3 regions of the Xenorhabdus sp. PB62.4 genome follow, and region 1 is predicted to be linked to each of the others. Evidence: predicted binding sites of a transcription regulator. Region 1 holds the regulator's gene; each other region holds the start of a gene.
What was found. Region 1 encodes sigma-54, which starts transcription at its own class of promoters, with help from an activator protein. Its sites were predicted from a motif close to GTTGGCACANNTTTCGCTNT; they were not measured.
Positions count from the first base shown of each region.

Region 1 (8,037 bases):
TTGTTGTCAAACAAGGCTCGATCGATATTCATGCAGATAAAGTCGTTGTCACCCGTCCAGAAGGGGATTCGAATAAGACGGTCATTGAAGCCTTCGGCAACCCAGCGACTTTCTACCAATTGCAGGATGACGGTAAGCCCATCAAGGGGCATGCCTCAAAGATGCGCTATGAGATGGACAATGAGCTGGTTACCCTGACAGGTAATGCCTATCTTGAACAACTGGACAGTAATATCAAGGGCGATAAAATCACCTATCTGGTACCAACACAACAAATGGAAGCCTTTAGTGATAAAGGTAAACGTGTTACCACCGTCCTGTTACCTGCTCAGCTACAGGAAAAAGGCCCGGGTGCTGATGTTCAAAAAACTGATGTTCAAAAAACTGAACTTCAAAAAAAGAGTAAATAACGGCATATGGCAATACTAAACGCAGAAAATCTGGCTAAGGCCTATAAAGGCCGTAAGGTCGTTGAAAACGTCAGCCTAAAAGTGAATTCAGGGGAAATTGTTGGCTTACTTGGCCCCAATGGCGCAGGTAAAACCACCACTTTCTACATGGTAGTCGGCATTGTTCCACGTGATACCGGCACCATTACGATTGATGAAGAAGACATCAGCCTGATGCCGTTACATGAACGCGCCCGTCGTGGGATAGGCTATTTACCGCAAGAGCCCTCTATTTTTCGTCGTCTGAGCGTATTAGACAATTTGATGGCTGTCCTTGAGATCCGCAAAGACTTAAACCAAGAACAACGAAAAGCGCGCGCAAAAGAGTTGATGGAAGAATTTCACATCGCTCATCTGAGTGATAACCTTGGGCAATCACTTTCTGGTGGCGAACGTCGCCGTGTAGAAATTGCCCGAGCGCTGGCCGCCAATCCCAAATTCATCCTATTGGATGAGCCTTTCGCGGGTGTTGACCCAATTTCCGTACTGGATATTAAAAAGATCATTCAACACCTGCGGGATTGCGGTCTGGGTGTCCTGATTACCGATCATAATGTCCGTGAAACACTGGATGTTTGCGAGCGGGCTTATATCGTTAGTCAAGGCAACTTGATTGCCCACGGAACACCTGATGAAATCCTGAGTAACGAACAGGTCAAACGCGTCTATCTGGGTGAAGGCTTCCGCCTTTAATCCTCATTCTTCTGTCAGTCAGACGCAATGCAGGGAATCATTCAAGCTAGATTTAAGGAGAAAGTAGTAACGCTATGAAGCAAAGTTTGCAACTCAGGCTCAGTCAACAATTGGCGATGACGCCCCAGCTCCAGCAAGCTATCCGTTTGTTGCAACTTTCTACGCTTGAACTTCAGCAAGAGATCCAGCAAGCGTTGGAAACCAACCCGCTGCTTGAACAAGATGATCTGCATCAGGAAGTGGATAGCCAAGAGCTTCCTGACGCTGATTTTGAAACAGCAGCGATGGATACCCGCGAAGCACTTGAACAGAAAAATATGCCTGAAGAGCTGCCATTGGATACCAGTTGGGATGAGATTTACTCCGCTGGCACGCCTTCAGGGACCAGCAGTGACTACAATGCGGATGATTTTCCCATGTATCAGGGAGAAACCACCCAGACACTGCAAGATTATCTGATGTGGCAGGCAGATTTGACGCCGTTTACCGAAACGGATTCCGCCATTGCCACTTCGATTATTGATGCGATTGATGATACTGGTTACCTGACCGTCCCAACTGACGAAATTCTTACCGGCATGGGTGATGATGAACTCACTCTGGAAGAGGTTGAAACCGTTCTCAAGCGCATACAGCATTTTGATCCCATTGGCGTTGCTGCCCGTGATTTACGTGAATGCCTGCTTATCCAACTTTCAATGCTGCCGTCAGAGACGCCTCACTTAAACGACGCCAAACTTGTTGTCAGCAACTACCTTGAATTGCTTGGCAACCGGGATTTCCGTAATTTATTACGTCAGAGCAAATTAAAAGAGAGCACCCTAAAAGAGGCAATTGATATCATTCAATCTCTGGAGCCGAAACCGGGACTGGCAGTCAACACCGGTGAATCCGAGTATGTTATTCCTGATGTATTGGTGCAGAAAGAAAATGAAAGCTGGCAAGTCAGGCTAAATACCGATAGCATCCCCCGTCTGCGCATCAACCAACATTACGCAGCACTGGGGCAACGGGCCCACAATGAGCGTGATAGCCTATTCATTCGCAATAACTTGCAAGAGGCCAAGTGGCTGATAAAAAGCCTCGAAAGTCGCAATGAGACATTATTGAAAGTCGCAAGCAGTATTGTCGAACGGCAACAAGACTTTTTTGAATATGGTGAGGAACACATGAAACCGCTGGTACTGGCTGATATCGCCTACCAGGTTGACATGCATGAATCCACCATTTCCCGTGTGACGACACAGAAATATCTGTATAGCCCACGAGGAATTTTTGAACTTAAATATTTTTTCTCCAGTCACGTCAACACCGATAGCGGGGGCGAAGCTTCTTCTACCGCAATACGTGCTCTGGTGAAAAAACTGGTCGCGGCAGAAAACCCGGCCAAGCCTCTGAGTGACAGTAAATTAACCAGTATACTGGCTGAACAAGGCATTCAAGTGGCGCGGCGAACTGTCGCAAAATATAGAGAGTCGTTATCCATCCCGCCTTCAAACCAACGCAAAAAGCTGGTTTGAACAACACAGAGAAGGAAAACACTATGCAACTCAATGTTACAGGCCACAATATTGAAATCACAGATGCACTGCGCAACATTGTAAACACCAAATGCGGCAAGCTGGATCAATATTTCGATAAGATTAACCTCATTCAGGTCACCCTCCGAGTGGAAAAGGTGCAGAAGATTGCCGAAGCCACAGTACATGTTAATGGAGGTGAGTTGCATGCAACCTCAGAGCATGAAGACATGTATGCGGCAATTGATGCACTGGCAGATAAGCTAGCGCGTCAATTGACCAAACACAAAAGTAAATTGAGACAACATTAACAGCTTTCAGGCAACGGGGCCGTCATACAATTATTGCTGTTCTATCTATATACCCAATGGATTCCAAGATGCAGCCAACAAAGCGGCAACTTGAAAGACGACGGGTATAAACAGTGCATCAATACCGGATGCCCCAATTAGGTATCCGGTATAACAAGGCCCTAAGTGAATAAAGAAATGAACAACGAAACAGATTTACCACTAAGCTCAGTGCTTTCGCCCGAATGCACACGTAACAACGTACCGTGTTCGAGTAAAAAGCGTGCCTTAGAAATTATCAGTGAGCTGGCATCAAAACAGCTTGGATTACCAGAATATGCTGTATTCGAAGCCATTCTTTCCCGCGAGAAAGTGGGAACAACTGGCATTGGCAATGGGATTGCAATTCCCCATGGCAAATTGGACAAAGAATGCTCTAAAAATGCCGTTGGCGTATTTTTGCATCTGGAACAACCCATCACCTTTGATGCCATAGATAATCAACCTGTTGACCTATTGTTCGCTTTATTGGTGCCATCGGATCAGTGTCAAACTCATTTACACTCACTATCATTGATTGCAAAGCGCCTTGCAGATAAAACACTCTGCCGTCGTCTGCGCTCAGCACAGAGTGACGAAGAGCTATACAAAATCATTACTGAATAAACAGCGATTACAATTATAAACATATAGGGGAGTCGCCTCATGGTGCTGATGATAGTCAGCGGTCGTTCAGGTTCCGGAAAGTCCGTTGCCCTGCGTGCGTTGGAAGATATGGGCTTCTATTGTGTGGATAACCTACCGGTCGTGTTGCTGCCAGAACTGGCAAACACGCTGGCTGAACGCGATATTTCAGCAGCGGTTAGCATTGATGTCAGAAACATGCCGGAATCACCAGAAGTCTTCGAAGAAGCTCTCACGCAATTACCGGACAGTTTTTCACCACAATTGCTGTTTCTTGATGCGGATCGCAATACTCTGATCCGTCGCTACAGTGACACGCGTCGTTTACATCCGCTATCAAGCAAAAATCTGTCACTGGAAAGTGCAATTGACCAAGAAAGTGATCTGCTGGAACCTCTGCGCTCTCGTGCCGATTTGATCATCGATACCTCTGAAATGTCTGTCCATGAACTGGCAGAAATGCTCAGGACACGTTTACTGGGTAAACGGGAACGTGAACTTACCATGGTATTTGAATCTTTTGGTTTCAAACATGGCATCCCGATCGACGCAGACTATGTTTTCGATGTGCGTTTCCTGCCAAACCCTCACTGGGATCCCAAACTGCGCCCAATGACTGGTTTGGATCGTCCTGTTGCAGCATTTTTGGATCGCCATACAGAAGTGCATAACTTCATTTACCAGACCCGCAGTTATCTTGAACTTTGGCTGCCAATGTTGGAAACCAATAACCGCAGCTACCTGACTGTTGCCATTGGCTGTACAGGCGGTAAACACCGTTCTGTCTATGTTGCTGAACAACTGGCAGATTACTTCCGTTCTCGTGGTAAAAACGTGCAATCACGTCACCGCACACTGGAAAAACGTAAATAGTGCAACCAATGTAAGTAAAGCATGACAGTCAAACAACGGCTTGAGATTAAAAATCGGCTTGGTATACATGCCAGACCTGCGATGAAACTGTATGACCTTGTGCAGCAATTTCAATCGCAGGTGATCCTGCGCAACAGCAATAACTTACAAGCCGAAGCTGATAGCGTGATTGCCATGCTTATGCTGGATTCCGAACAAGGCAGCTATATTGAAGTTGAAGCAATCGGGCCTGATGAACAGCAGGCGCTGGCAGCTATTGTTGAACTCTTTAATTCTGGTTTTGACGAAGAATAGCATCCTCTCCCTAAGCACATTGGCTCGAAAGGCTTGTTATCCCTTCTCTCCGTCTCAAAAACTTCATGGTTTAGTCGGTTGGGGCAGCTATTCTGTCGCCACTCCTTATTGGAGAGAGCATAAAATCTATGGTCACTCCATTTTTACAACACTGATTTTGAGCTTGATGCTTTACAGCATGAATATTTACTTATTATCCATTGCTTAAGTTTGATTTTTTTATGAATAAAATCAGCTTAAAAAAATCCCAAAAAGGTAATATTTTAAGAGGAATAATAAGTATCATATCAACAATTTTTGATTATAACTCTATATGAATGAAATTGAGGTATTCATACTCCACCCTAGAATCTTACCCTGATTATTTGATAAGGTGTTAGTTATCGGCCTTAATGCACTAAGAAAGAAATAAATATTCATGCTCTTTCCCTGACTGGATATATAATATATTTTATAGTGAGCTGTAATGTTTATTTATATTTTAACAGTGGTTATTTTTATATTTAAATAATCAAATATTAATTAATTTTTAATAATTATATACATTAAACAATCAGACAACAAGATAACATATTTTTTCTAAAACGAATAACATTACTTGTATTCCCAATATGACTTGTATACATTGTACTCACCTTGCAAGGGAACAACATATCAATAATCTTACAATCTCTGACTGGAGAGGTATATTATGGATTATCAACCATTAGGTGTTTAATTGATTATATCCGGGTAGGTGTAAAATAAATTTATACCTGCCCAATCATCCATTTGGATAATGGAAGTTCGAAAATGATAAAATATATTGGCATAGGTGCCAATGAATTTGACACATATCTGGATTATGCAATATTTAACATTATCGCTATTTATTTATTACATTCCGATCCTTTACAGTTAGGGATTCTTGGGGCATGTTTTTCTTTGCCTTTCCTCTTTTCTAGTTATTTATTCGGGAAACTTTTTGACAGATATGAAATTCGACGGTTCAGAATATTATTGTTTTCAGCTAATGCGTGCGTAATACCATTCATCGGGTTAGGAGGTAGTATTCTCGTACTTTATGCCACGGCTTTCATTAAAACTCTGGTCAGGAGCGGGATTAATATCTCAAATACAAAATTGAATAAGGATGATGAAGAAACTAGTCGGTTTTATGAAATCTATGGATATTTAATCAGCATCAGTAGGATCATTATTCCACTTATTGTCATCGGGGCATATGGTCTTTGGGGGATATGGTTTGTCGTCGGGCTCTCTGTTATCTTAAATCTGGTAGCATCGTTGAGCACATTTCTTGACCATACACAGTATCACCACTCAGAAATTTCTCAGGTTACTGAACCGTCAGAATCATATTCATTTTTAAAAATAATGTTGAAGAAGCAGGAATTGGGTATTCTTGTTACCGCATATACGATTTCGAATCTGGCCTTTTATCTCAGTAATGATATGTTGGGAATTTTCTTTAAAGTAATAGGACAGGATGAAAACAGTATTGGTATTATCATTTCCTTAATGGGACTGGGTAGTTTTGCAGGAACTAAGCTGGCTTCATTTCTGATAAAAAGAATAATAGCAAAATCAGTTTTACTTTATTCCATTCTTACCAATGCGACAGCGTTTACTTGCTTTGGTTTTTTACCTTCAAACACCACCTCTGTTTTAGCTTTTTATTCAGCCATAGTAATAGTAGGGATATCATCGGGAATTACTTTTTTTGCCGTACGTTATGGTGTCAGAAACACGGTGGGTTACGAAAATGTAGGGAAAACAACAGGCATAATTCAGATGTTGTCTGCTTTGGTAGCAATAATTATGCCGATTATTGGAGGTGTTATTGCTAATTATTATGGTATAGATACAACTTTTCGTATAACCAGTATTATTTTCTGTATTACATTAATTTACTTCATCTTATTCGTTAAAAAAATAAAAGGAAGCATATATATGTATAACTCACATAAGCTCAGCGAAATTAATTTACCGGATTCACAATCGGCATGATAATTTCATAAGTAAAATCATGAGGGATAAAAATGTTTAACGGAATGTTAGTCGTCAAAAATGCAATATCTGAACGAGAAATAGATATTCTGTATCGCTACTTAGCAATCTCTGCCAATTGCGGGCTTCTGAAAGGTAATACGGATTCTGTGGAAGCGCATATGTACTATGCACTTCCCTATTTTGAAGCCATGTTAAGTTATTATTGTGATTTTGTATCGAAGACAGTCGGAGAACCTGTTTATCCCAGTTACTCTTTTCTTTGGAATTATAAAAAAAATTACCAACTTCCTCATCATAAAGATAGAAATTCAGTTGATTACATTATCTCTCTTGGTATTCATAAAGCTGAGGAAAGTGACTGGGGTATTTATATTGAAGGAAATCGGGTAGATATGAATATTACGGACATTCTAATCCTTGATGGTAAAAAATTGAACACTGGCGTGAACCATGCCCGTATAATAACCGTTTCCAGCTCATACTATGTTACACAAGGGACAAAAATCTGATATTTGATAAAAGAAAACATTTAGGTTTTGATCCTGTTCCTGAAGTGATTACATCACCATTTAAAAATAACTTATCTAAAGGAATATTTTCGTCAGCCCTGCTTATCCCAACTGCATCATAGTAGTGATATACGACATCATGACAGAAATTTCGGTTTCATTTTTTCTTTCTGGGACAAGTTATTTGGTACTCAAATGTTTCCTCCAGCTAAAGCAGAGCTTGTATTTGGTGTGGCAGGTGAGAAATATGAAAATTACTCAGGATTGAAAAATATGTATTTTACTCCGTTCAGAAGGGCAAAAAAACGGATAAAAAAATTTTTCGGTAAATATTTTTCCAACCTTATGTAGTGATGTGATAGACGCCCCCTTTCTTTATCGAATACTTTGTCTGTCATTTTTACAGAGACACTGAAAGAGGAAATTTACGCTCGACGGGTAACCGGAACCCCTATAATTGGTAACAGTCCTGTTAAGTTGTAATTTCCCAATCATAGCATCGTATTTTTAAACGAAAGGCCTGTAAAACAAAGCTACCCGATTCGGGCTATAAACGGGCGCGACTTGGCGTGTTTGTAACGAAAACAACCGAGCATCCATTTATTACATTGTTCAGCCCATTTTGATTAGCACATCAAAACTATTTTTTCTCCAAACTATCTCCCATATTTCCGCACAAACATAAAAACAGCCGTAAAAACCAACCAAAGATAAA
Region 1 covers NZ_NKHR01000005.1:130,678-138,714, forward strand. The annotation lists gene lptA (lipopolysaccharide ABC transporter substrate-binding protein LptA) at 1-410, shown strand, start outside; gene lptB (LPS export ABC transporter ATP-binding protein) at 417-1,142, shown strand; gene rpoN (RNA polymerase factor sigma-54) at 1,217-2,662, shown strand; gene hpf (ribosome hibernation promoting factor) at 2,686-2,973, shown strand; gene ptsN (PTS IIA-like nitrogen regulatory protein PtsN) at 3,151-3,618, shown strand; gene rapZ (RNase adapter RapZ) at 3,658-4,509, shown strand; gene npr (PTS phosphocarrier protein NPr) at 4,531-4,803, shown strand; gene Xenpb_RS06780 (MFS transporter) at 5,596-6,810, shown strand; gene Xenpb_RS06785 (hypothetical protein) at 6,843-7,322, shown strand.

Region 2 (8,037 bases), on a different contig from region 1:
CTCGCCTGCCGCTGAAGCCTGGTCAGGAGTGACCTTAATATTCCCGTCAATATAGTAACTTAGGGGGCATCAGGATCAATAAAGCTAACTTCGCGCAGTGCATGAACAGGTATATGCTCTCCAATGGCGAGTGAAACCCACACATCTGTTACAGAAACCGTACTCGTCAAGGTGGCTTTCAATTTTCCTTCTCCATCCGTTCTGACATCGCCATTTTGTGCATGCAACTTGACCCCTTTAAAAACACCTTCGCTATCGTTAGACCATTCCACATTAGGAATTATCGTGTTTCTCAAAGGATTTTTATTGCTATCCAGAACAACCGCAGTGTATTTGTACTGGGCTTTAGGATCCCTCGGATTTTGTGTCCCATGAGGAGGATCAACTTCAACTATTTCCACATGATAATTTGCAGGCTTGTCATTAAAACTGACTTGTCCCACCAATTGCTGAGGTTGCCCATCCATTTGCAGGTAAACTTTGACATCTTTTTGTATCTTAGAACTGGTTAAGACAAGTTTGTGCTTGAACTGCCCATTTTCATCAACTTCAATAGAGGTTGGATTTCCCCAATCAATAAATTGCAGTCCCGAATTTGAACCTATTGGAGGGTCTGTTATCCACTTAACATCATTAATTGTGACATTTTTTATTGGAGCACCGTTTTCCGTATCAAAGGTAATGACCGGATTAAAAGTATATCCGTCCTCTTTATTACCCGTATCTGGTAATGGTCCTGTTGGAGTGAAGTTGGCTTCTTCCCGCTTTTTCACCATAAAGGGCCGGACGATCACATTCATCTGAACCGGCGCTAATTTTCGGTTATTTTCCAATTCAGCAATGGCAGAAATTTGATAATTGTTGTTTTGATTAGAGGAATACCTAGGGAGTGTGATCTGAATAGATTCCCCGGCTTTAGTGGGAATCAGCCCACCATTTTCTTTAAATCCTTCGCTTACATCCCAATGAATATGTTTGACAGCGGGATTAGAAGATAACGTTGCCGTAATATTTTTATATTCCTGGCTATATCCGATGAGTGTTTCAGGTAAGGACAGTTGTGAGTCTGACATTTTCTGATGATCAAGAACAATATTATTATTTCTTTCTACCAAATCATAACGGCTTCCCGCCAATGTGCGCATTGAAGCTACATTTTCTGGTGATAATTGCACATCAAGAGGGACGCCCAGTTTATAGTTCAAATTTGCTAAAAATTGCGTTTCTGTATGACCACTTTCCCCTTGTTTATAATCCACTCCCATTGTTACAAGTGGGATCGGGGTATAATTCAAGCCAACTTTCGCAAGAACAGGGTTTTTCTGTTTAGTATCACGGTTGAATAAAGCAACGTTATCACCAAAATATTGTTCATAAGACAGTTTAGCCCCCAGATTAGGGTAAGTGGGAAGGAAAAACTCTCCGTTAATATCATAACCATTAGCAGGGCGTTCATAGTGGTCTTTGACATTCCGCGATTTCTGCCAGTCACTCAGGCGATAGTAAGTATTAGCGGAGAGTTTAATGTAATCACTCCAAATTTCTCCTCCCAACCCCAAACGCTGATTTTTTCCGGTAATGTCATGATCGTAAAAAGTGTTTAGTCCATACATCCAGTTCTGATAAAAATAACGTCCCCCTAACCCTGCATTAATTGTATTGCGGCTATCTTTGTGACGATAACCTAACTGAGAGAAAAACAACCAGTCTGTTTTGTTGTCATAAAGCGGTATTAATAGATCGAGAGAGTTATTTTCCAGACTTCCTTTTTTATCCAATCCAAAGTTAATTCTGGCGCTACCAAACTGTGATAGCCATTTTTGAGCTTCGGAAGATACGGTGTTATTAAATTTACCCAAGGCATAGGATTTCGCCTGTTCTGCTAATTCTGAAGGAGACGATGATAGAATGTTACCTGTCGTTTGGATATTGCGGGTAATGGCATCTGGGATATCATTACCTTTCTTCAAGCTATCATCTCTATTGATATTTGAATCAAGTAAATATTTACTTGATTCATTAGCTCGAAGATCCATACTATTTTTTTGTTCAGTTTCTTGCTTGTATGTTACCCCAGTTACTGTATTAACATCTGCAAAGGCGTTTATGAGCAAAGATGGTAATAATAAGGCATATAGAGGAACAAAAAAACGAATAATGTTAATTATATATGGATACATATATAAACACCTCAGAATATTTTAGCTAGAGACGATTTATTTTACTTGCTTCACACCGGAATAATCCCCCTTTCTTATATAGCACATAAAAATTAACTTTTAGTAATTAATAATATCTATCAGTTGATAGATGAAAATTATCGCATAATTTCACCACTTAATTCAGCAAGCGCTCTCTCATATTATTACAATAAAAACAGAAGATTATAACAACCATGATAAATTTACTTAACAAGTAAAATGTTTAATAATTATGTGTAAATTTCACTTAATCATGAATAATATCATAAGCATATTGTCATTATTACTAATACCCAAATGAATCAATAAAGCTGTATAAATTAGGTGATTAAAATCCAAATAGGCATCGCATCACTGCTTATTTTATTATTCATTGTAACCACCTGATTAACAATCATATTTTTACATTTTCCACTCGTGACATGATTAACAACAAAAATAAAAGCATCTAAAAAAAAGTGATAGCTTATTTTCATTAGTCGGCCGATATTTTTTTATTTATATTGAAGTCTCTCATTTCAGGATTTTTATTTATAATTATTAATAACATAAGGATTGAATTATCATGAGCGCAATTCCTAAGCTTGCAGCCCCTATTTTACCTCAATCCAATAATGGGGTTTTAGATAAATCTACATTACAAGGGCAGGATATCAAAGTCATTATACCAATAGTCCCACCATCTGATTTCGAAATAGGAGATACGATTACTGTTTATTTTACTCACGGTAGCAATTCCATTACTTCTAGCTTACCAGTAAACAGTATTCCTGATAAAAATTTCGAAATTGATTTTCCTGAAAACATAGTTCCATCACAGGATTATGACGTCACTTATACCGTTGACGATTCTTCTGACAACACGGCTTACTCGAACAGTTACTCCGTAAAAGTTATCGACGGCACATCAACACAACCCCCCGTAAAACCATCAACCGACGTTCCCTTTTTTGTCATAGGTGCCCGCTCTACCCTTTACAGCACGGCTAATGCCCTCTATGGGCCACAACGCCTGACCGCCTGGGATAAGGACAATAAGCCAGCGGAGGTATACTGGGCATATGTCGGTAAAACAAAAACCGACACATCCTGGCAGAAAATACCTTCACACCATTTCTATGATGTCGCTCCCCATTTACCACTAATCGCATCTTTAGGAACCCATAAGGTCACACTAAACCCTCTCAACATTTTCGGTAATGGGGGTATATCCGATAGCCTTTATTCCACCCAACCCACTTCCCCTAGAAATGAAGCACTACCTTTCGGTCTTCCGGAATATTTCTCCTCTAGTTTTGCTGCATTGCTCGATAACAAAGGGTTGGTAACCTGGGGGAATATGAATTCTCGTAATCTGGGTCTTGTCGCCAGCAATGTGAAGAAAGTTGCAGCCTCCGGGATCGGTTATGTGGCTCTGGGTGAGGATGGCAGCCTGTCATTTTGGGGAGTACCAAACGATATAGGTTTATCCGTACCTTCCGGTAATGATTACGTTGATGTCGGTATAGGGAGCACATGCCTTATCGCTCTGAGATCTAACGGGTATTACGCTGTCTCAGGATTTAATGAAGGAGTAGGGGTAACAAACTATCTGGGAGCTACCGATAGTGTTCTTCTTTTCGGAAATGACACCGGTGTCTTTGGTTTTAATACTGACACTGCGGAAGCTACCTGGTGGGTTAGCAGTTATGCCGGAGGGCAACCCTACTGGCCCCTTAATTCACAGGGCAGTAATTACGTACATCCCCGTGCCATTGTCCCCGCAAATAACGGTGCGATTTTTATCGGCCAAAATGGCAGTGCGGAATTTTGGCCGCCTCCACTTGTTCCCGCAAGAATGCCGGCAGGAAACAGGGGCCCATTAGTCGCTAATAATGTTATACAAGCGGTCTATTCCATTGATTGGTCCGGCTTTGGAACAGGAGCTGCTTGTCTGGATAATTCGGAGCAAATCTATCTTGATTCTTCAGGGATTATTAGTACTGGTGTCGCAGATATGTCAGGCAATAGGCAAACGCTCATTTTAAGGTATAACGATGGTAGCGTTGACGCATTCGGTAAAGATCACAGAATAGTGCCTCCAGAACTACGAAGTAAAAATAATGTCGTTCAGGTCACATGTACATCTCAAGCCTATGCCGCATTGCATCAGGATGGCACAGTCACCGTTTGGGGTGACCCTAATTATGGCGGTGCTATTGATTATTCAGTCAGTTCCCAACTGTATAATGTAAGGGCTATCTACGCCACAGGGAAAGCGTTTGCGGCTCTAACATCAGATAATAGAGTTGTTACTTGGGGAGAGAATATCGGCGGCGGAAATAGTGATTCTGTACAAGGTCTTCTTAATGGGAATATTAGTTATTACGCCTAATAAAACATAAGCCTAATAACACAAGGTGGATACGATAATAATCGCTTCATTCTGAAATAACAGGCGCAATCAAGATGTTTAAAAACAGAAAAATCAGGTTGCGCCTGACTCAACATCTCATATTCACCATTATAGTGCACTCTCATGCTTGCTTATCCCTAATTTAGTGCAATCATATCTAAAAAGTGCTGTTTATCTGTTCACATTTCACCACCAAAAAATTTATTCATTGATATTAAGCACTTTTGAAAAGTTGGCACGCTTTTCGCATTCTTTTTTTGCAATAGAAATTGCAAGATAAGACTGCATTCCTTGCATCGTTTTATCCAGCCGACGTAAACCAGGAGAGCTTAGTATGTCCGTTGAACATGTTTTGTCCATGATTGAAGAACATCAGGTGAAGTTTATTGACTTACGTTTTACTGATACTAAAGGTAAAGAACAACACATCACCATTCCTGCCCACCAAGTTGATGAGGATTTCTTTGAAGATGGCAAAATGTTTGATGGTTCATCTATTGGTGGCTGGAAAGGCATCAATGAATCCGACATGGTGTTAATGCCGGATCCAAGTACGGCAATGCTTGACCCATTCTTTAATGATGCCACCCTCATTCTGCGCTGCGATATTCTGGAACCCGGCACCATGCAAGGTTATGACCGCGACCCTCGCTCTATTGCAAAACGCGCGGAAGATTTCTTACGTGCAAGCGATATTGCAGATACGGTGTTATTTGGGCCAGAACCCGAATTTTTCCTGTTCGATGATATCCGTTTTGGTAGTTCCATCTCTGGTTCTTATTACCATATTGATGATACCGAAGCAGCATGGAACAGCGGTACACATTATGAAGCCGGTAACAAAGGCCATCGTCCCGGCATTAAAGGGGGTTATTTCCCTGTTCCACCAGTCGATTCTTCCCAAGATCTGCGTTCAGCTATGTGTCTGACAATGGAAAAAATGGGGCTGGTGGTTGAAGCTCACCACCATGAAGTTGCGACGGCCGGACAAAACGAAGTTGCCACCCGCTTTAATACGATGACCAAAAAAGCGGATGAGACTCAGATTTATAAGTATGTGGTACATAATGTGGCCCATAAATTTGGCAAGACCGCAACATTTATGCCAAAACCGCTGGTGGGAGATAACGGCTCTGGTATGCACTGCCATATGTCGCTGTCCAAAAATGGCACCAATCTGTTTGCTGGTGACAAATACGGTGGTTTGTCCGAGATGGCCCTGTACTATATCGGCGGTATCATCAAACATGCCCGCGCATTGAATGCCTTTACCAACCCGACAACCAACTCGTACAAGCGTCTGGTGCCCGGTTTTGAAGCCCCGGTCATGCTGGCTTATTCTGCCCGCAACCGTTCTGCTTCTATCCGTATTCCGGTTGTGTCCAGTACTAAAGCCCGCCGTATTGAAGTGCGTTTCCCTGATCCTGCGGCTAACCCTTATCTGGCCTTCTCTGCCCTGTTGATGGCAGGTCTGGACGGTATCATCAACAAAATTCATCCGGGTGATGCGATGGATAAGAACTTGTATGACCTGCCAGCAGAAGAAGCGCAGGAGATCCCAACGGTGGCCTCTTCTCTGGAAGAAGCTCTGGCTGCTCTGGATGCAGACCGCGAATTCCTGACACGCGCCGGTGTTTTCACTGATGATTCAATTGATGCTTATATCAACTTATTGAATGGTGAAATTGAACGCGTTCGCATGACTCCACATCCTCTGGAGTTTGAACTGTATTACAGCGTGTAATGCTTTATAGCGTGCTTGATGGCATGGCTGTTGTTCCTTTTTTGTTGCCGTGAAACTTTTGGCCCGTCTTAGGATGGGCCCTTTTACATACTGATCAGAGGAACTCATTGAGTTATGCTGAAATAAGCTACAATGCACCAAAAACGTGCAGAGATTGAATGACAATGGCTGATTTACCCAAAGCAGAACAAATTCTCGACTCACTGATAAACAGCGTATTGGTGCTGGATAATGATTTGATTATCCACTATGCCAATCATTCCGCTATGCAGCTTTTGGCACAAAGTACACGTAAATTATTTGGTACGCCGCTTCCCATTCTGTTTAGCTATATTTCTCTGGATACAGAATTGATGCGTGCCAGTTTGATCAACGGACATGGTTTTACCGATAACGAAGTCATTCTGGTGATCAACAATCACTCTCATGTGATGTCGCTCAGTGCCCAACCAATTTCCGAACAGTTTATCCTGCTGGAACTGGCGCCTATGGATAGTCAACGCCGTTTAAGTCAAGAGCAGATTCAACAAGCACAGCAGGCGGCTGCGCGGGAATTGGTTCGGGGGCTGGCACATGAAATAAAAAATCCCCTTGGAGGACTGCGGGGAGCAGCACAATTACTTGCCAAGGCGTTACCCGATCCTGCCTTGCGGGAATATACCCAAGTGATTATTGAACAAGCCGACAGGCTACGCGGCCTTGTTGATCGCTTATTGGGGCCACAGCATCCGGGTGCTCAAACCAGTCAGAGTATCCATCATGTCGTCGAGCGCGTTTATCAATTGGTTGCGCTGGAAATGCCCTCCAATGTCACGCTGATCAAAGATTATGATCCCAGTCTGCCAGAACTGGCTCACTATCCTGACCAAATTGAGCAGGTGTTACTGAATATCACCCGCAATGCGCTACAGGCACTGGGGGACAAAGGGGGTACTATCACACTGAGAACGCGAACCGCATTCCAGATTACCTTGCAGGGTGAGCGTTACCGTCTGGCTGCCAGAATTGATATTAAAGATGACGGACCTGGCGTTTCGCCCAATATTCAGGATACGCTGTTTTACCCTATGGTCAGCGGGCATAAAGGTGGCACTGGACTTGGGCTGTCCATTGCCCGTAATCTTATCGACCAACATGCTGGCAAAATCGAATTCACCAGTTGGCCGGGGCATACGGAATTTTCCATTTACCTGCCTATCAAGAAATAACCGCTCAAGAAGCAGAGGGTAACAATGCAACGAGGAAAAGTCTGGGTTGTTGATGACGATAGCTCTATCCGCTGGGTACTGGAACGGGCGCTGAGTGGCGCGGGGATGGCGTGCACCAGTTTTGAAAATGCCGATACTGTGCTGGCTGCACTCTCACAGGACTGTCCTGAAGTACTTCTGTCAGATATCCGCATGCCCGGTCTCGACGGGCTAAGTCTGCTTAGTCAGATAAAACAGAGCCATCCACAGCTTCCGGTCATCATCATGACCGCCCATTCTGATCTGGATGCCGCCGTCAGTGCCTATCAACATGGTGCATTCGATTATCTGCCAAAACCCTTCGATATTGATGAAACCGTTGCGCTGGTTGAGCGGGCGCTGAATCACTATCGCGAACAACATCAATCCTCCGCCAACCCGCAAGTGGCGGCATCCGTTTCAGATATAATCGGAGAAGCGCCCTCTATGCAGGAGGTATACCGGATTATC
Region 2 covers NZ_NKHR01000009.1:13,042-21,078, forward strand. The annotation lists gene Xenpb_RS09755 (inverse autotransporter beta domain-containing protein) at 60-1,970, opposite strand; gene Xenpb_RS09760 (RCC1 domain-containing protein) at 2,767-4,575, shown strand; gene glnA (glutamate--ammonia ligase) at 4,931-6,340, shown strand; gene glnL (nitrogen regulation protein NR(II)) at 6,499-7,548, shown strand; gene glnG (nitrogen regulation protein NR(I)) at 7,573-8,037, shown strand, end outside.
Region 2: the regulator sigma-54 is predicted to act here: its motif matches at 4,828-4,847, upstream of glnA (glutamate--ammonia ligase).

Region 3 (8,037 bases), on a different contig from region 1:
TATTGGCGTGGGTGGATGCGTAGCCTCTCAGGAAGGAGATTTTATTCGCCAGCGTGCGCCTAGTGTCGATATTATCTTTGGGCCGCAGACTCTGCATCGTCTGCCTGAAATGATTAACCATGTCAAAGGCACCCGCAGTCCGGTCGTTGATATCAGTTTTCCTGAGATAGAAAAATTCGACCGTCTGCCAGAGCCTCGTGCAGAAGGCCCAACCGCTTTTGTTTCCATTATGGAAGGCTGTAACAAGTACTGCACATTCTGTGTCGTTCCTTACACCCGTGGAGAAGAAGTCAGCCGTCCTTGTGACGATATTCTGTTTGAAATTGCTCAACTTGCTGCACAGGGCGTGCGTGAAGTTAACCTGCTTGGTCAAAACGTCAATGCCTATCGTGGTGCAACGTTTGATGGAGATATCTGCACATTTGCAGAACTGTTGCGTTTGGTTGCGGCTATCGATGGTATCGACCGTATCCGCTTTACCACCAGCCATCCAATTGAATTCACTGATGATATCATTGCAGTTTACGAGGATACGCCAGAGTTGGTCAGCTTCCTGCATCTGCCAGTCCAGAGTGGTTCTGATCGCATCCTGACGATGATGAAACGTGCCCATACTGCGCTGGAATACAAAGGTATTATTCGCCGTCTGCGTAAGGCTCGTCCTGATATTCTGATTAGTTCTGACTTTATCATCGGTTTCCCAGGAGAAACACAGGATGATTTCGAAAAAACCATGAAACTGATCGCCGATGTTAATTTCGACATGAGTTTCAGCTTTGTCTACTCAGCACGCCCAGGAACCCCTGCGGCCGATCTGCCTGATGACGTAAGTGAAGAAGAGAAAAAACAGCGTCTGTACTTACTCCAACAACGTATTAACCAACAAGCCATGAGCTTCAGCCGTGCAATGCTTGGCAGTACACAGCGTATTCTCGTTGAAGGCCCATCCCGCAAAAATATCATGGAGCTTTCCGGCCGTACTGAGAATAACCGTGTGGTTAACTTTGAAGGTGCGCCTGACATGATTGGCAAATTCGTTGATGTCGAGATTGTTGACGTATACGCCAATTCCCTGCGAGGTAAAGTTATCCGCACGGAAGATGAGATGGATCTTCGTATCCATGAGTCACCTGAATCAGTCATTGCCCGTACACGCAAGGAAGATGAACTCGGCGTTGGCTTTTATCAGCCTTAACAGGCCCTAACATAGAGATAATCAGTGACACAAATCAACCCACAAGTAGCAACACAAGAAATTTTTCTGGAACCCGCAGACAATCAACGTCTAATGAGCCTGTGTGGACCACTTGATGACAATCTGAAACAACTTGAGCGCCGTTTGGGTATCGAAATCAACCGTCGCGATAATCGTTTCAAACTGGTAGGTAAGCCACTGTGTGTGAATGCCGCAGCGGGTATCCTGCGTCATCTTTATGTCGAAACCGCCCCTGTACGCGGCATGATACCGGATCTTGAGCCTGAGCAGGTTCATCTGGCTATCACCGAAAGCCGTATACTGGAACAGGTAGCAGAAAGTGTGCCTGAATACGGCAAGGCCGTGAATATCAAAACCAAACGGGGTGTTGTAAAGCCCCGTACTCCCAATCAGGCGCAATATATTGCCAATATCCTTGACCACGATATCACGTTCGGGATTGGACCGGCGGGAACAGGGAAAACTTATTTGGCTGTCGCTGCTGCTGTTGATGCACTGGAGCGTCAGGAAATCCGTCGTATTCTGCTGACCCGTCCTGCGGTTGAAGCCGGAGAAAAATTGGGTTTCCTGCCCGGTGACCTGAGCCAGAAAGTCGATCCTTATCTGCGCCCGCTTTATGATGCCCTGTTTGAGATGCTGGGATTTGAAAAAGTTGAGAAGCTGATCGAAAGAAACGTTATTGAAGTGGCTCCACTAGCTTATATGCGTGGACGTACCCTCAATGACGCCTTTATTATTCTCGACGAAAGCCAGAATACGACCATCGAACAGATGAAAATGTTTTTAACCCGTATTGGTTTTAATTCCAAGGCGGTTATTACTGGTGACGTGACTCAGATTGACCTGCCAAGAGGGCAGAAATCAGGTCTGAGCCATGCGGTAGAAGTTTTATCTGATGTTGATGAACTGAGCTTTAACTTCTTACATAGTGAAGACGTTGTCCGCCATCCGGTAGTTGCAAAAGTTGTTATCGCCTATGAAGCATGGGAAGCCGGAGAGCAAGAGCGTAAAAAAGCGCTTAATGAAAAACGCAAACAGGAAGCACAATGAGTTCAGTCATATTAGATTTGCAAATTGCATGTGAAAATCCAGAAGGGCTTCCTGATGAAGCCCTGTTCCAACGCTGGTTGGAAGGTGTTCTGCCACAATTTCAAACGGAAAGTGAAGTGACCATTCGTTTGGTCGATGAGGCAGAAAGCCACGATTTAAACCTCACTTATCGCGGGAAAGATAAACCAACCAATGTGCTATCCTTCCCATTTGAAGCACCACCTGAAGTTGAGTTACCCTTGCTCGGTGATTTAATCATCTGCCGTCAAGTTGTTGAAAAAGAGGCAGAAGAGCAACAAAAAACTGTCGAGGAACACTGGGCACATATGGTGGTTCACGGCAGCCTTCATCTTCTGGGATATGACCATATCGAAGACAATGAAGCAGAGGAAATGGAATCTCTGGAAACAGAAATTCTGGAAAAAATGGGTTATCCTGATCCCTATCTCATGGAAAAAGAATAACCATGACCGACATTTTTATGTTAAACATTACATTCTACGATTTATTAATGGGGAATTTTCATTAAAACGCCATGAGCGACGACCATCCTTCAAGTAACGATAGCCCTGGCCCTAAGAAAGGCTTCTTTGCGCTTCTTAATCAGCTTTTTCACGGTGAGCCGAAAAACCGTGATGATTTGGTTGAACTGATCCGTGATTCAGAGCAGAACGACCTGATCGATCCCGATACCCGAGAGATGCTCGAAGGGGTAATGGATATTGCTGACCAACGTGTGCGGGATATTATGATCCCACGCTCACAGATCGTTACCTTAAAACGCAATCAATCTCTGGACGAATGTCTGGATGTTATTATCGATTCGGCCCATTCACGCTTTCCTGTCATCAGTGAAGACAAGGATCACATTGAAGGCATATTAATGGCGAAAGATTTACTGCCATTCATGCGTTCGAATACAGAGCCTTTCAGCATTGATAAAGTGCTTCGTCAAGCTGTTGTTGTACCGGAAAGTAAACGTGTTGACCGTCTGCTGAAAGAATTCCGTTCTCAACGTTATCATATGGCGATTGTGATCGATGAATTTGGCGGTGTTTCTGGTCTGGTCACAATTGAAGATATTCTTGAACTGATTGTTGGTGAAATAGAAGACGAATACGATGATGATGAAGATAACGATATTCGTGCGTTAAGCCGACACTCCTATTCAGTTCGGGCATTGACTCAAATTGAAGATTTTAACGAGGTTTTCGGTACCAATTTCAGCGATGAAGAGGTTGATACCATTGGCGGGCTAGTTATGCAGGCATTCGGGCATCTGCCTTCCCGTGGAGAATCTATTGTCATTAGTGGCTATCTTTTCAAAGTAGCAATGTCTGATAGCCGTAAGATCATTCAGGTTCATGTAAAAATACCGGATGATGCTGAAGTTCCTAGCCTTGATAAACAATAATAGGATCTGGATGAACAAAGCCTCATTAATGAACTGCCAGCGGCTACGTGCTGTGCTGGCACTTCTTTTCGGAGCCAGTGGAACACTGGCTTTTTCACCTTTTGATTTCTGGCCTGCTGCTCTCATTTCTCTTTTCGGCCTGCAAATTCTCACCTTAAACAGAACCAGCCGTCAGGCTTTCTTTATTGGTTTATGTTGGGGATTTGGCTTATTTGGCAGCGGTGCAAATTGGGTTTATGTCAGTATTGCCGATTTTGGAGGCATGCCAACCGCCATCAATATTTTTTTGGTACTCCTGCTATCAGCCTATCTTGCCCTTTATCCTGCATTATTTGCCGGCTTACTGAACCGGTTTTTTCCAACTTCCGGTGGCATCAGGCTGGTTATTGCCAGCCCTGCGCTTTGGCAATTAACAGAATTCTTACGTGGCTGGGTATTAACCGGGTTTCCTTGGTTACAATTCGGCTACAGTCAAATTGATGGCCCAATGAAAGCCGTTGCGCCTATTCTGGGTGTGGAAGGCATTACCTTCCTGCTTATGATGATTAGCGGGTTACTGGTTTTTGCTACTGTTCATAAAAAGCTATCATCGGCCATCATTGCCATTATCTTGCTGCTACTGCCATGGCCAATGAGACATTATCAGTGGTATACCCTGCAACCTGAAAAAGCCACTAATATCGCATTGGTTCAAGGCAATATTCCCCAAGCTATAAAGTGGGATCCTGCTGCTCTTGGGAAAACGTTGGATATTTATCTGGATAATAGCCGCCCTTTCATTGGCAAGGCGCCTATCATCATTTGGCCTGAATCTGCTATCCCAGATACTGAGTACAACCAAAGGGATTTTCTGACCGAACTGGATACCTCACTGAGGGAACACAATACCAGCTTAATTACCGGTATTGTTGATGCCCGACCCACGCTGGAAGGTTATAAATTTTACAACAGCATTATCGTATTGGGTGATAAAACACCTTACCAATACCCAGCTCCTACTCGTTACGACAAACATCACCTTGTACCATTTGGTGAATTTGTCCCGTTGGAATCAGTATTGCGCCCATTGGCCCCCTTCTTCAATTTGCCAATGTCTTCTTTTAGCCGTGGTGATTACACTCAGCCACAGCTTTCCGTTGCAGGGCACAATATTACTGCTGCTATCTGCTATGAAATTATTTTGGGTGAACAGGTACGTGATAACTTCAAGCCTGACACAGAATTTTTGCTCACCGTTTCTAATGATGCCTGGTTTGGGCGTTCCATTGGCCCGTGGCAACACTTCCAGATGGCTCGGATGCGCGCCCTTGAACTGGCTCGCCCTCTGTTAAGAGGAACAAATAATGGTGTTACAGCAGTGATCAGCCCAAATGGCTCAATTCAAGCTGAAATCCCACAATTTACCCGGCAGGTATTAGAGGCCAAAGTTACACCCGCAACAGGAGTAACGCCTTATTTTCGCTTCGGAAATTGGCCGATATGGGGAATCAGTGCACTGTTTTTCATTTTTGCTTTTATGAAAAAACGTAATTTCTCATAAATGATAAGATGTTATTAATTAAGAATCAGGGCATAAAATATGCCCTGATTTTATAATTTTTATCTCACTCCACAGACAACTTCAGTAACCCCTCTTAACCCTCGCTTTTATCACCGATGTAACGCAAATTTACAACATATATAACCAGCTTTATAACACATAAACAGAATATTGCGCCAAATAGTTCAAAGTGTGAACAGTATTCGATATTATTCACTTTCTAACCACGCATAAATGAAATTGTTTATTTATAGTGCGAGGCAGGTCGCGAAATGAAAACATTGTAGTTTCAAAAAAGTAACATTATGAATTATTTTTTTACAGCATATAAACAAAACAATTCGGAAAATCGTTTCTACAAACAATTTTATTCATCTAGGTAAAAACAGAATCATCTGTAAGAAAGTGTAATTTCACGAAAAATAGCCAGATATAGGAGCTGTATATGCGTAAGTTGATGTTAACTATGATGTTACTTAGCGCGGTTGGGGCTGCTCATGCTGAGGAATTGACTGGTACACTGAAAAAAATCAAAGATAATGGTATTATCGTGGTTGGACACAGAGAATCTTCTGTCCCATTCTCTTACTACGATAATCAGCAAAACGTCGTTGGTTATTCTCAAGATTATTCCAATTTGATCGTCGATGCTGTTAAGAAAAAACTGGATATGCCTAACCTACAGGTCAAGCTGATCCCGATTACCTCCCAGAACCGCATTCCCCTGTTACAAAACGGAACATTCGATTTTGAATGTGGGTCTACAACTAACAATTATGAGCGACAGAAGCAAGCAGCATTCTCCAACACTATCTTTGCCGTCGGTACTCGCCTGTTGACTAAAAAAGATTCTGGCATCAAAGGGTTTGATGATCTGGCAGGAAAAAATGTTGTCGTGACTTCTGGCACAACCTCTGAAATTTTGTTGAATAAACTCAATGATGAGAAGCAAATGAAAATGCGCATCATCAGTGCCAAAGACCATGGCGATTCATTCCGCACTCTGGAATCAGGCCGTGCCGTTGCTTTTATGATGGACGATGCTTTGCTCGCGGGCGAACGTGCAAAAGCGAAGAAACCGGATCAATGGATCATTGTTGGCAAGGCGCAATCAGAAGAAGCCTATGGCTGTATGCTGCGCAAAGATGATCCTCAATTCAAGAAATTGATTGATGACGTCATTGTTAAAGTACAGACCTCCGGTGAGGCAGAAAAAATGTTTGATCGCTGGTTCAAAGAGCCAATTCCACCCAAAAACCTGAACATGAACTTCTCCATGTCAGATGAAATGAGAGCTTTGTTTAAGTCACCAAACGATAAGGTGTTGAACTAATTAAGGAACTAAAAAATCCTGATTTTATTGGCACGACGGGTCTGAGGTAGTCGTTCCCTACCTCATTTTTTTAGATCGTTTTTAAGTATTACTGCCAACCCCATTTCAGGGAGAACGGTTATGTCTGTTGATTGGAATTGGGGCATCTTTTTACAAGCTGCCCCTTTTGGTAATACCACCTATTTGGGGTGGCTAATTTCCGGGTTTCAAGTCACCATCGCACTTTCCATCTGCGCTTGGCTTATTGCACTTGTTGTCGGGTCTTTGTTTGGTATTCTCCGAACTGTCCCGAATAAATTTCTTTCCGGGCTTGGCGCGTGTTACGTTGAACTGTTTCGCAATGTACCCCTTATTGTCCAGTTTTTTACGTGGTATTTGGTAGTGCCAGAATTCCTGCCCAAAAGCGTAAGCGATTGGTTCAAAATGGAACTGGATCCTAATATTCAATTTTTTATTTCTTCTGTCATTTGCTTGGGATTATTCACTGCCGCCCGTGTATGTGAACAGGTTCGTGCCGCAATTGAGTCACTCCCCAGAGGGCAAAAAGCCGCAGGGTTGGCAATGGGATTAACCCTGCCACAAACCTATCGTTATGTTCTGCTGCCAAACGCCTATCGGGTGATCATTCCTCCAATGACTTCAGAAATGCTCAATCTGGTGAAGAACTCAGCCATTGCTTCTACTATCGGGCTGGTTGATATGGCTGCACAAGCCGGGAAATTGCTGGATTACTCAGCACACGCCTATGAATCATTTACAGCGATCACTTTGGCTTATGTGGCTATCAATCTCGTGATTATGCTTGCCATGACCATACTTGAGAAAAAAGTACGTTTGCCAGGCAATATGGGAGGAAGGTAAATAAATGTATCAGTTCGATTGGAGTTCAATTATTCCTAGCCTGCCCTTTCTCCTGAATGGATTGATGATAACGGCCAAAATCACCGTAGTAGCCATTATCATTGGAATTGTCTGGGGAACCATTTTGGCAATGATGCGTCTCTCATCCATTAAGATATTGAATTGGTTTGCCACTCTTTATGTTAATCTCTTTCGCTCAGTTCCGCTGGTGATGGTATTACTCTGGTTCTATCTGATTGTGCCTAACTTATTACAAAATGTTCTAGGTATATCACCAAAAACCGATATCCGTTTAATTTCCGCAATGGTAGCTTTCTCGCTATTTGAGGCCGCTTACTATTCCGAAATCATTCGGGCAGGTATTCAGAGTATTTCCCGTGGGCAATCCTCTGCTGCGCTGGCACTGGGTATGACCCACATGCAAAGCATGCGTCTGATCATCCTGCCGCAAGCATTCCGGGCAATGATTCCACTATTGCTAACGCAAGGCATTGTATTATTCCAAGATACGTCTCTGGTATATGTTCTGAGTCTGGCTGATTTTTTCCGTACAGCAGCGAATATTGGTGAGCGCGACGGCACTCAGATTGAAATGGTTCTGTTTGCCGGCTTTGTTTATTTTG
Region 3 covers NZ_NKHR01000002.1:292,726-300,762, forward strand. The annotation lists gene miaB (tRNA (N6-isopentenyl adenosine(37)-C2)-methylthiotransferase MiaB) at 1-1,195, shown strand, start outside; gene Xenpb_RS03085 (PhoH family protein) at 1,220-2,266, shown strand; gene ybeY (rRNA maturation RNase YbeY) at 2,263-2,730, shown strand; gene corC (CNNM family magnesium/cobalt transport protein CorC) at 2,802-3,680, shown strand; gene lnt (apolipoprotein N-acyltransferase) at 3,691-5,220, shown strand; gene Xenpb_RS03105 (amino acid ABC transporter substrate-binding protein) at 5,660-6,553, shown strand; gene Xenpb_RS03110 (amino acid ABC transporter permease) at 6,674-7,414, shown strand; gene gltK (glutamate/aspartate ABC transporter permease GltK) at 7,419-8,037, shown strand, end outside.
Region 3: the regulator sigma-54 is predicted to act here: its motif matches at 5,411-5,430, upstream of Xenpb_RS03105 (amino acid ABC transporter substrate-binding protein).